DNA from 2 places in the Nocardiopsis sp. NPDC057823 genome. Region 1 is predicted to be linked to the other one. Evidence: riboswitches for the same ligand, from Rfam matches in the RefSeq annotation. Region 1 holds a riboswitch; the other holds the start of a gene.

Region 1 (6,345 bases):
CCGCCCCACACCTGGGCCGCGCGCAGCACGGACAGGACCAGGTCCACCCGTGTCGCGCCCTCGGGGGCGGCGCCCAGCACGTGGAGGCCGTCGCGGATCCGGGTGTCCTTGATCTCGCACAGCCAGCCGTCGACGTGCAGCAGGAAGTCGTCGAACTCCTCGTCGCCGGGGCGCTCGGCCAGGCCCAGGTCGCGGTGCATCTCCGCGGCCCGCATCAGCGCCCAGATCTCGCCGCGGACCGCGGGCAGCTTCGCCGGGTCCATGGCGGCGATGTTGGCGTGCTCGTCCAGCAGCTGCTCCAGGCGGGCGATGTCGCCGTAGGTCTCCGCGCGCGCCATCGGCGGGATCAGGTGGTCCACGACCGTGGCGTGGGCGCGCCGCTTGGCCTGGGCCCCCTCGCCCGGGTCGTTGACCAGGAACGGGTAGACCAGCGGCAGGTCGCCCAGGGCCGCGTCGGTGGCGCAGGCCGCGGACAGGGCGGCGTTCTTGCCCGGCAGCCACTCCAGCGAGCCGTGCTTGCCCAGGTGGACGACCGCGTGGGCGCCGAACCCGTGCTCCAGCCACCGGTAGGCGGCCAGGTAGTGGTGGCTGGGCGGCAGTTCCGGGTCGTGGTAGATCGCGATGGGGTTCTCGCCGAACCCGCGCGGCGGCTGCACCAGGACGACGACGTTGCCCGCGCGCAGGGCGGCGAGCACGATCTCGCCGTCGTCGTTGACGTAGAGGTTCCCCGGGGCGGGCCCCCAGGCCCCGGCCACCGCCTCCCGCAGCTCCGCGGGCAGGTCCCGGGTCCACTCGGCGTACTCCCGGGCGGTGATGCGCACGTGGGCGTCGGTGAGCTGGCCGGAGGTCAGCCACTCCTCGTCCTGGCCGCCCGCGGCGATCAGGGCGTGGACGAGCGCGTCGCCCGCCCGCGCCTCGTCGGGCAGGTCCAGGCCGGGCAGGTCTCCGGGCCCGCCGAGGTCGTAGCCCTCCTCGCGCAGCCGCCGCAGCAGGCGCACCAGGGACCGGGGCGTGTCCAGGCCGACCGCGTTGCCGATCCGGGCGTGCTTGGTGGGGTAGGCCGACAGCACCACCGCGATCCGCTTCTCGGCGGGCGGCACGTGCCGCAGCCGCGCGTGCGCCACCGCGATCCCGGCCAGGCGGGCGCAGCGCTCGGGGTCGGCGACGTAGCGGGGCAGGCCGTCCCGGTCGATCTCCTTGAAGGAGAACGGCACGGTGATGATGCGGCCGTCGAACTCGGGGATGGCGATCTGGCTCGCCGAGTCCAGCGGTGTGACGCCGTCGTCGGACGCCTCCCAGGCGGCGCGCGGGCTCGTCAGGCACAGCCCCTGGAGGACCGGGACGTCCAGGGCGGCCATGCGCTCCACGTCCCAGGCCTCGTCGTCCCCGCCCGCGCCCGCCGTGGCGGGGGTGCTGCCGCCCGCGGCCAGGACGGTCACCACCAGCGCGTCGAACGCGCCCAGCGCCTCGTACAGGTCGTCGGGCGCCGAGCGCAGCGACCCGGCGAACACCGGCACGCCCACCGCCCGGCCGGTGGCGTCCACCGCGTCGGCCAGGTCGTGCGCGAACGCCGTGTTGCCGCCCGCCTCGTGGGCCCGGTAGTACAGGATGCCGATCCGGGGCAGGCCGGGGCCGGCGGGGAGGTCGCGCTCGGCGAAGCCCCACGCCGGGATCTCCAGGGGAGGCTCGAACCCCTCGCCGGTCAGCAGGACGGTGTCCGACAGGAAGGCGTGCAGCCGGGCCAGGTTGGCGGGCCCGCCCTGGGCGAGGTAGCGGTGCGCGTCGGTGGCCGCCCCGATCGGCACGGTGGAGTGCTCCATCAGCTCCGCGCTGGGCTGCTGCTCGCCGCCGAGCACGACCAGCGGGACGCCCCGCTCCCGGACGGCGGCCAGCCCCGGCCACAGGTCGTGCGGCGAGCCCAGCAGCCGCACCACGACCAGGCCGGCGCCCTCCACGGCCGCGGCGAGCTCGTCGTCGGAGGCGCGGGACGGGTTCGCCCACGTGTAGGCGGCGCCGCTCCCCCGCGCGGAGAGCAGGTCGGTGTCAGAGGTGGACAGCAGTGCGATCCGTACCGTCATGGCCGGATACCTCCCCAGGGGGTCGTGGGCTGTGGTTCGTCGGGACCGTCGGTGTTCGCGGAAGGAGGGCGTTCGGGCGGGGCGGCGTCCCGGGGGCCGCCCGGGGGCAGGGGGCGGTCCGGGGACCGGGGAGGGGCCGGGGTCCGGCGCAGGAACCGGACCACCGGGTGGCCGGGCCCCTCGTCGACCTCGGCGCGCACCCCGTACACCTCTCCGATGAGGGCGGGGGTGAGCACCTCGCCGGGCGTCCCCCCGGCGACCGCCCGGCCGCCGCGCAGCACGAGCAGCCGGTCGCAGTACATCGCGGCCAGGTTCAGGTCGTGCATGGCGATCACGGTGGTCACCGGAAGGCCGACGACCAGCTCCATCAGGTCCAGCTGGTACTGGATGTCGAGGTGGTTGGTCGGCTCGTCCAGCAGCAGCTCCCCGGGCTCCTGGGCCAGGGCGCGGGCGATCTGGGCGCGCTGGCGCTCGCCGCCCGACAGCGTCTGCCAGGACCGGTCGGCCAGGCCGGCGAGCCCGGTGGCCTCCAGCGCGGCCGCCACCGCCGCGGCGTCGGCGGCCGACGCGGGCGTCCAGGCGCGCCGGTGGGGGATGCGCCCCAGCGCCACCACGTCGCGGACCGTCAGCTCGGTCCGCGCCTCCGCGTGCTGCTCCACGACCGCCACCCGCCGCGCCGCCGCCCTGCGGGGCGTCCGGGCGAGCGGGCGGCCGTCCAGGACGACGACCCCGGAGGAGGGCGCCAGCACACCGGACAGCAGCCGCAGCAGGGTGGACTTGCCCGAGCCGTTCGGCCCCAGCAGCCCGACCGTCTCGCCGGGGCGCGGGGCCAGGCTGACCCCGTCCACGACCAGGCGCCCCCCCGCCGGGCGGCTGACCCGCTCGGCCCGCAGCCCGCGCTCCCGTTCCGGGGGCGCGGCCTGCGGGGGCGCTCCCGCCAGGGTGGTCCCGCGATCGGTCACAGCGCCCTCCTCGTCCGGTACAGCACGGCGACGAACGCCGGCACGCCGATGAGCGAGGTCACCACGCCCACCGGGATCTCCCGCGGGTCCAGCAGCGTGCGCGCCGCCGTGTCCACCCACACCAGGAAGACGGCGCCGGTCAGCGCGGCCACCGGCAGCAGCCGGGCGTGGCCGGCCCCGGTGAGCATCCGGGTGACGTGCGGGAGGACCAGCCCCACGAACCCGATCGCCCCGGCGGCGCTGACCAGCGCGGCCGTGAGCAGCGCAGTGACGGTCAGCAGCACCAGGCGGGCCCGGGCCACCCGCACGCCCAGGTGCGCGGCGGCCTCCTCCCCGAAGGCGAAGGCGTCCAGGGTGCCGGTGTTGGCCAGGCAGACCGCCAGTACGGCGGCCAGCACCAGCGAGCACAGGGCCACGTCGGACCACCCCGCGCTGGAGAGCGAGCCCAGCAGCCAGAACAGCACCCCGCGCGTGGTCTCGGCGTCCGCCGAGGTCAGCACCACGAACGAGGTCAGGGCCGAGAAGAGCTGCATCGCCGCGACCCCGGACAGGACGACGCGGTCCATGCCGCCGCCGAGGGTGTGGGACAGCAGCACCACCGTCCCGAAGGACAGCACCGCCCCGGCGAAGGCCCCCGCCGACAGCGACACCGCTCCGGCGCCCCAGCCCAGGACGATCACGAGCACGGCCCCCGTGGAGGCGCCGGAGGACACCCCCAGCACGAAGGGGTCCGCCAGGGGGTTGCGCAGCAGCGACTGCATGACCGCCCCGCACAGCGCCAGCCCCGCCCCGCACACCGCGGCCAGCAGGGCGCGGGGCATGCGCAGGTTCCAAACGATGCCGTCGCGCAGCACCGACAGGGGGCTCTGTCCGTGGCCGAGCCGGGCGAGCACGGAGCGCCCGACCTCGGCCACGGTGATGTCGGCCGGGCCGACGGTCACCGCCGCGGCGACCGACACGGCCACCGCCGACAGGCCCAGCGGGACGAGCAGCGCGAGGCGCGCGCCCCTCACTGCGCGAGCCCGAGTTCCCGCAGTCCGGCGGCGACCTGCTCCACACCCTCGACGGTGCGGATCGACGGGTTCATGGCCTGGCCGCTCAGCAGGATGTAGCGCTCCTCGCGCACCGCGGTGAGGTTCCGCGTGGCGGGGTGCCCCTCCAGGAAGTCGATCTTGGCGGCGGCGGTCTCGGCGGTCTGCGACTCGCGGGTCAGGTCGCCCAGCACGATGACGTCCGGGTCGCGGTCGGCGACGGTCTCCCAGTTGATCTGGGGCCACTCGTCGTGGGTGTCGTCGAAGGCGTTCTCCGCGCCGACCGCCCGGGTGATGGCGCCCGGGGCCCCGCAGCACCCGGCCAGGTAGGGGGACTCGGAGTTCGCGAACCAGTACATGAGGGACACCCCGGAGGCGTCCAGGTCCGCGGTGGCGGCCTCCACCCGGCCCTCCAGGCCGGCGACGAGCTCCTCGCCGCGCTCGGGGACCCCGAAGACCCGGGCCAGGTCGCCGATCTCCCCGTAGACGACGTCCAGGGTCAGCGGTTCGCTGCGCGACCCGTCGCCGCCGCTGTCGTTGTCCTTGCCCGCGGCGCAGTCCGAGGGGGAGACGTAGGTGCCCACGCCCAGCTCCTCGAACTGCTCCCGGGTGGCGACGCCGCCGGTGCCCAGGGTGGACTCGAAGGACGCCGTGACGAAGTCGGGCTCGGCCTCCAGGACGCGCTCGAACGAGGGGTTGTTCTCCGCCAGGCGCGGGACGCCCTCGTCGGCCTCCTCCAGGCCCTCCATGATCGGGTCGGTCCAGGTGGCGGTGCCGACCACGCGGTCCTGGAGCCCCAGGGAGTACAGGATCTCGGTGGTGCCCTGGTTGAGGGAGACCACCCGCTCGGGGGGAGCGCCGAGGGGCACCTCGTGCCCGCAGTTGTCGAGGGACGCCCCGTCGGCCGGGGCGGAGCCGGCCTCGGCCCGCCCGTCCCCCGGGCCGGGGGAGCAGGCGGTGAGCAGTAGGACGGGGACGAGCAGCAGGGGGCCCGCGAGGGGCGTACGGCGGTGCATGGGATGCCTTGCATGTCGGGGCTCGGACGCGGAGCCTGGCATGGGTCGCCCGCGCGGTGTCGGCGCGCGGGGCCAGCAGGTCTTCGGACTCGGGCTCACCCGGACGGAGTGCCTTCCCAGGCCGGTCCGCACCGCCGTTCCCGGCCCGCACGGTCCCGCCCCAGTGGCGCAGTACCCCGCCCGTCCCCCTCACCGCTGCGCGTCAGTTCCGGATTCGCACCGGATTCCCTGACCACCGGAGTGGTACGACTGGCCCGGGCAGGATACCAACGCCGCCCCGGGCGTACGCGGCCGGTCCCGGCGGGAAAAGGCGTTGTCGCCCGGACGGCGCCTCGGCCATAGTGGCGGGACCCCGGGAGCCCGGCGCCGGGACGCCGGTGATCCGGCGCCGCCGCCCGCGCCCCCGGGCCCCTGCCCTGCCCCGGCACGACCCTGCGCCCCCTCACCAGGAAAGGAACCCCCATGTCCACCCTCCGGGTCACCGCGGAGAGGCTCACCGTCCACCCCCACCCCAACGCCGACGCGCTCGAACTGGCCCAGGTCGGCCTGTTCCGCGCGGTCGTGGCCAAGGGCGCCTACCGCACCGGTGACTGGGCCGTCTACATCCCCGAGAACGCCCTGCTGCCCGACGGCCTCATCGACGAGCTCGGCCTGACCGGCAAGCTCGCGGGCTCCCGGCGCAACCGGGTCAAGGCGATCCGGCTGCGCGGCGAGATCTCCCAGGGCATCGTCTGCAGCCCGCGGGCGCTGGCCGACCGGGACCTGGCGGCGGCCCACGAGGAGGGCGCGGACTTCGCCGCGGAGCTCGGCGTCACCAAGTGGGTGCCCGAGATCCCGGTGCACATGAGCGGGGAGGTCGTCGCCGCCCCGGACCTGCTGCGCTGGATCGAGGTGGAGAACGCCAAGCGCTACCCGGACGTCTTCACCCCCGGCGAGCCGGTGGTGGCCACGGAGAAGATCCACGGCACCGCCTGCCTGTTCACGCTGGTCGCGGAGACGGGCGAGGAGTTCGTCTCCTCCAAGGGGCACGGGTCGCGCAACTTCGCGCTGGCCTTCGCCGAGGACAACCTGTACTGGCGCTCGGTGAGGACCCACGGGGTGCCCGATGCGGCCCGCCGGATCGCCGAGAAGTTCGGCGCGGCCCGGGTGGGCGTGTTCGGCGAGGTGTTCGGCGCCGGCGTGCAGGACCTGGGCTACGGCGAGCACGGGCGCAGCGAGCGGCCGGGGTACGCGGTCTTCGACGTGCGCCTGGACGTCG
Region 2 (6,345 bases), on a different contig from region 1:
GAGCAACCAGGACAAGATCGCCGAGCTGGAGCAGGCGCTGGAGCGCGACGAGGAGGCCCAGGAGGCGGCCCAGGAGACCCTGGAGGAGGCCGAGGCCGACCTGGAGGCGCTGGAGGAGCGGCGCGAGGAGGTCCAGGCGATGATCGCGGACCACCCGAACCAGCCCATGGGCGGTCCGTACAACATCACCCCCCGGACCGAGCAGATGCGCGAACTGGTCATCGAGGAGTTCGGAGAGGGCACCGAGGTCGGCGGGGTCGGCTGCTACCGGGCGGTCGGCGGCTGGGTCGTCGGAGAGCACCCCAAGGGCCGGGCCTGCGACTTCATGGTGGACGGCAACGGGTCGATGCCCTCCCAGGAGCAGGTCGACCGCGGCTGGGCCATCGCCGAGTGGGCCCGCGAGAACGCCGACCGCCTGGGGATCATGTACGTGATCTACCGCCAGCAGATCTGGGACGTCCGGCGCGGCGACACCGGCTGGCGCGCGATGGCCGACCGCGGCAGCATCACCGAGAACCACTTCGACCACGTGCACATCTCGATGTTCTGACCCGCTCCGGGACGGGCGGCCGCTCCGCCGCGCCCGGCCGTCCCGGGGAATGGACGGGCGGAAACGAGCGGTGCACGTGATCGACACGAAACAGTGACGATTCGCTCTCGCTCCCCGGCCCCGGCCTGCCCTACCCCGGGGTGCGCCGAATAGGATGCTCACGTCCCCGGCCGGCGGCGCGCCCGTCGGCCGCCCCGGAGCACCACACCGGGGCCACCTGGAGACACACAGGGCCCGCTCCTCCCCCGCTCCCCCGTCCTCGCCCGCGGTTCGGTGGCCACGGAAGGCGCGCCCTGCCCGTGTGAACGTCACCGGCGTCCCTTTCGACCCGACTTCGGAAAGTCACACGAACCCACAGGCGCCGACACGCGTCCCAGACAACACGTCAACACATCATCCGGGCGAGGGGAGCCATGAGCGAAAACGGACCTTACAACCAGCCACCGCAGAACCCCTACGGCGGTGACGGCTCGGGAGGGCAGCCTCCCTACGGCCCGCCGGGCGGCCCCTACGGCGACCCCCACACGGGCGGTCAGCCGGGCTACGCCCAGCAGGGCGCGTACACGGGCGGCCAGCCCGCCTACGGCCCCCCCGGGGGCTACCCGCCGCCGCAGCAGCCCAAGAGCGGCGGCAAGGCCGCCCTGTGGGTGGTCATCGGCGGCGGCGCGGTGATCGTGGTCCTCGTGGTCGCGCTCATCGTCATGCTCGCCACCAACCGCGGTGACGAGGGCGGCACCGTCGCCTCCCCGCCGGAGGGGAGCACCGAGGCCAGCGACCCCGCGACCGACCCGGCCGGCGAGGAGCCGGTCGAGGAGCCCGCGGGCGGCGGCGGCCCGGCGGGCGAGCCCCCGTACTCGCTGCCCATCGAGCCCTGCGAGGCCCTGACCGACCGCGTGGCCGAGGGCCTGCTCATGGGCCAGGACGGCTCCAAGAGCACCAGCGACAACCGCTCCACCTGCTCCGACATCAGCGGCACCCCGCCGGAGGGCAACCCGGACACCATGTTCGGGACCTACGACGTGACGTACCAGACCCCCTACGCCGGGTCGGACTCCATCGAGGGCGCCAAGACCGACTACCAGGACGCCGTCTCCAACATCCGCGGTGAGGGCTCGTACTCCCTGTACGACTCCGAGCACCTGGACCAGGACAAGGAGCTCCCCCTGGGCGACGAGGCCGTCTTCATCACCACGAAGTACGACTTCCTCGGCCAGTTCGTCCCCCGCGCCGCCGTGCTGATCCGTTCGGGCAACATCACCATCGAGGTCACGTACACGATGAGCCCCTCGTTCAGCGCCTCCGACGCCGACGTCGAGAAGTTCACGCTCCCCGACGACATCGAGGCGACCATGACCATGGCCGGCGAGGACGCCCTCGCCCTGCTCGAGTCCGCCTGACCCGTAGGCCACCGGGCGCACGGAAGAGCGTGAAGGGAGGGGCCGCGGCGACCGCCGCGGCCCCTCCCCCTTTCGTTCCGGGGCCGGTCCCTCCCGGTGCGGCGCCTACAGGGTCGCGCGGACCCGGCGGGCGGCCTCGACCATGTTGCGCAGGGCCTGTTCGACCTCCTCGTAGCCGCGGGTCTTCAGACCGCAGTCCGGGTTGACCCACAGCTTCCCGGCGTCGATGTGCTCCACCGCCAGGCGCAGGGACGCCTCGATCTCCTCCACCGACGGCACCCGCGGGGAGTGGATGTCGTACACGCCCGGGCCGATGCCCCGCCGGTAGCCTCGGCGGCCCAGGTCCTCCACCAGCTCCATGCGCGAGCGGGCCGCCTCGACGCTGGTCACGTCGGCGTCCAGCTCCTCGATGCCGTCGACGATCAGGCCGAACTCGGAGTAGCACATGTGCGTGTGGACGGTCGTCGACGGCGAGACGCCGGAGGTGGCCAGCCGGAAGGAGCCCACGGCCCAGTCCAGGTACTCCCGCCGCTTCTCCGCCCGCAGCGGCAGCAGCTCGCGCAGCGCGGCCTCGTCGACCTGGATGTGGCGGATCCCCGCCCGCTCCAGGTCGGCGACCTCGTCGCGCAGGGCCAGTGCCACCTGGCGGGCGGTGTCGCCCAGCGGCTGGTCGGTGCGCACGAACGACCAGGCGAGCATGGTCACCGGTCCGGTGAGCATGCCCTTGACCGGCTTCCCGGTACGCGACTGGGCGTAGGTGGTCCACTCCACCGTCATCGGCTCCGGGCGCGAGACGTCGCCGAAGAGGATCGGCGGGCGCACGCACCGGGAGCCGTAGGACTGCACCCAGCCGTTCTCGGTGGTGGCGTAGCCCCGGAGCTGCTCGGCGAAGTACTGGACCATGTCGTTGCGCTCGGGCTCGCCGTGGACGAGCACGTCCAGGCCGATGTCCTCCTGGAGCGCGATGACCCGGTCGATCTCGGCGCGCAGGATCGCCTTGTACTCCTCCTCTCCCAGCTCGCCGCGGCGGTGCGCGGCGCGGGCCCGGCGCAGCCCGCCGGTCTGCGGGAACGACCCGATGGTGGTCGTGGTCAGCGCCGGGACGCCGGGGGCGCCGCGCTCCCGCGGCCGCTCGTGGGCGTCCGCGCCCAGGGCCTCCAGGCGGGCGCGCACGCGCGCGTCCACGAACGCCGCGCCGGCCGGGGCCGGGGCGGCGGCGTAGCCGTCCCCGGTTCCCTCGGACAGCACCCTGCCCAGCAGCGCGACCTCACGGGTCTTCTGCTCCGCGAAGGCCAGCGCCGCGCGCAGCTCCGGGGGCAGCGAGGTCTCGGCGTCCAGGTCGATGGGCACGTGCAGCAGCGAGCAGGAGGTGCTCACGGAGATCCCGTCGGCCAGGCCCAGCAGGGTGCCCAGGGTGGCGACGGCGGCCGGGACGTCGGTGCGCCAGACGTTGCGGCCGTCGACCACGCCCGCGACCAGGCGGGTGGAGCCCAGACCGGAGACCGCGGTCAGGTCGGCGATGCCCTCGGCGTCGGTGACGAGGTCCAGGCCCACGGCCTCGACCGGGGACTCCTTGAGGACGCGCAGGGCGTCGGCGCCGATGGAGCCGAAGTAGGTGGAGACCAGGATCTCCGGGCGGTCGGCGAGCCCGCCCAGGACGCCGTAGGCGCGCTCCAGGTGGGCCAGGGCGGCGCGGCCCTCGTCGGTGGCCAGCACCGGCTCGTCCAGCTGCACCTGCTCGGCGCCGGCGGCGCGCAGGTCCGCCAGCACGCGGCCGTAGGCCTCCAGCAGGTCGTCGAGCAGCGCGATGGGCGACCAGCCCCGCGGTGCGTCGTCGGCGGCCTTGGACAGCAGCAGGAAGGTCAGCGGGCCGACCAGCACCGGGCGGGTGGGGTACCCGGCCTCCAGGGCCTCGCGGAACTCGGCGACGGGTTTGTCGCCGGCGACGCGCGGCCGCACGGCCGGGGAGAGCTCCGGGACCAGGTAGTGGTAGTTGGTGTCGAACCACTTGGTCATCTCCAGGGGCGGGGCGCCCTGGACCCCGCGGGCCAGCGCGAAGTAGCGGCGCAGCCGCCCGTCGGCGTCGGCGGCCGCGGACGGGTCCTCGAACCGCTCCGGGACCAGGCCGAACAGGACGGCGGTGTCCAGCACCTGGTCGTAGTAGGAGAACGTGTTGGAGGGGATGTCGTCGATCCCGGCGGCGCGCAGCCGGGCGTAGGTGTCCAGGCGCAGGCCGGCGGCGGCCTCCTCCAGGGCGGCGGCGGTGGAGGCGCCCTTCCAGTAGGACTCCTCGGCGCGCTTGAGCTCGCGGTCGGGACCGATGCGCGGGTAGCCGTGCACCGTGGACCGCACGGCGGGTCCGGAGGTGTTCATGAAGCTTCTTCTCCCTCGTCGAAAGCCGGGTACCGTGCCCGGGGTCGGCGAGGGGGCACGCCGGTGGGGCGCCGCTCGACGGGCGCCCACGGGTGCCGACCTCGGCCCTCCCTCGGGGCACGGGACCACCGGCGGCACGGGTGCGCCGCCGGGTGGAGGCAGGTCTTCGGACTCACGGGCGCGACCGGTGGGCCACCGGTCTCCTAATGCCCGCCGCTTCCCGGTCCCCGACCTCTCCGGTCGGTCCACCAGTGCTCCATGGCGGGGGTCGTTCCCGTACACCGCTGCGGGGCAGTCCCGGATTCGCACCGGGTTCCCTCTTGCGACGCGCGCCACCGGCCCGGGATCGCCCCGGGCGGAAGGATGGCGCACGAACCTTCCACGCCTGCGAGTATAGGGAGACATCCCCTCGCCCCTGCCCCCCGGCATGCCCCCTGTGCCCCTCGCCGCCCCGGAGTCCGAACCCTCCGCCCGTGGGCGGCGTCACACCCGATGAAGACGTCGCACGGTGGCGCCCCCGCCGGCCCCGTGCACGTTCGTCTGCGAAATGGACGCGGAGAACCCCTGGTGAACAAGCTGCCCCGAACCGCCATGACCCCCGACCACCCGGTCATCACGGTGGGCGTCTCCCTCGTGGTCCTGGCCGGCATGGTGCTGTTGTCGGTGCGACCACCGGAGTCGTTGGGGGCGGGCCCGGCCGGGGGCGTGGCGCACGGCCTGGCCGACGCCATCGAGCAGCGCATCCCCGCCACCGGCGAGCCCGACGCGCTGACCGTGGTCGACGAGGCCGCCCTGACCGGGGTGGAGACGGAGGAGCTGGAGTACGACGGGGTCGCCACCGAGGTGTCCTTCCCGGTGCTGCCCAACGCCGAGCCGCTCACGGAGTTCCTGCGCGGGAGGCTGGGCGCCGACGTGGAGGCGTTCGACGCCGCCAACCCGGGCGCGGAGTCCTACACGGCGGGGTGGAACATCACCGCCGCCTCCGACGGCCTGGTCGGCGTGCGCATGACGGGCGAGGAGACCGACTCCGAGGGCACCCGGGAGTTCCACTCCACCTACTGGTACGACACCGGCGACGGCGTCACCCGCGGCTCGCAGTCGCTGCTGGCCGGACAGGACGAGCTGGCCGCCCTCAACACCCTGGTGCGCGACCGCCTCGGCGACGCCGCCGAGACGGGGACGGTGCTGCCGGTGGCGTCGCTGTACGACTCGGTCGGGTTCAACCCCGACGGCGACCTGGTCGTGGAGTTCGACACCGGGCAGGTCGCCCCGGCCGACGCCGGGCCCCTGACCGCGGTCGTCGAGCGCGCCGAGTCCGAGCCGCTGCTGTCGGACTTCGGGCGCCGGGTGCTGCGCGCCGCCACCACCGGGGTCGAGGAGTTCGCCATCTCCGCCGCGCCCGGGGAGGGCTCCAGCGTCGCGGACGAGCCGGTCCCGGGCGTCATCTCCCCCGTGGACGAGTCCGTCGACTGCGCCGACCCCGAGGTCAAGTGCGTGGCCCTGACCTACGACGACGGCCCCGGCGGGGGCACCCCCGAGCTGCTGGACACGCTCGCCGAGTACGACGCCAAGGCGACCTTCTTCGTCACCGGCCTGCCGGTGATGGAGCACCCGCACACGGTGCGGCGCACCTACGCCGAGGGGCACGAGATGGCCAACCACACCCTGAACCACCCCGACCTGGCGGGGCTGGGGGCCGACGGCGTGCACGACAACCTGAACAGCGTGCAGGCCCTGGTGTACCGGGAGACCGGGTACACGATGGACCTCATGCGCCCGCCGTACGGGTCGACCAACGACGGCGTCGCCTCGGTGACCCGGGACATGGGCCTGGCCCAGGTCCTGTGGAGCATCGACACCAACGACTGGAAGGACCGGGACCCCTCCGTGGTCGCGGACCGGGCGATCGCGGGCGCCTCGGACGGGGCGATCATCCTCATGCACGACATCCACCCCACCACCATCGCGGCCTCGCACAAGATCATCCGCGAGCTGGACGCGCAGGGGTACACGATGGTGACCGTG

The links. Region 1 has a riboswitch for cobalamin ahead of ACFVNO_RS15280 (ABC transporter substrate-binding protein). Riboswitches for the same ligand answer to the same signal wherever they lie in the genome.
Region 2: linked by a shared signal. The riboswitch ahead of metE (5-methyltetrahydropteroyltriglutamate--homocysteine S-methyltransferase) and the one ahead of ACFVNO_RS15280 (ABC transporter substrate-binding protein) in region 1 are both predicted to bind cobalamin.

What each region holds. Positions count from the first base shown of each region.
Region 1 covers NZ_JBHVLR010000008.1:1,345-7,689, reverse strand. Annotated here, with positions in the region: gene cobN (cobaltochelatase subunit CobN) at 1-2,078, opposite strand, end outside; gene ACFVNO_RS15290 (ABC transporter ATP-binding protein) at 2,075-3,019, opposite strand; gene ACFVNO_RS15285 (FecCD family ABC transporter permease) at 3,037-4,053, opposite strand; gene ACFVNO_RS15280 (ABC transporter substrate-binding protein) at 4,050-5,087, opposite strand; cobalamin riboswitch at 5,144-5,356, opposite strand; gene ACFVNO_RS15275 (RNA ligase (ATP)) at 5,550-6,345, shown strand, end outside.
Region 2 covers NZ_JBHVLR010000010.1:63,556-69,900, forward strand. Annotated here, with positions in the region: gene ACFVNO_RS17645 (hypothetical protein) at 1-550, shown strand, start outside; gene ACFVNO_RS17650 (DUF3558 domain-containing protein) at 964-1,947, shown strand; gene metE (5-methyltetrahydropteroyltriglutamate--homocysteine S-methyltransferase) at 2,053-4,320, opposite strand; cobalamin riboswitch at 4,478-4,657, opposite strand; gene ACFVNO_RS17660 (polysaccharide deacetylase family protein) at 4,912-6,345, shown strand, end outside.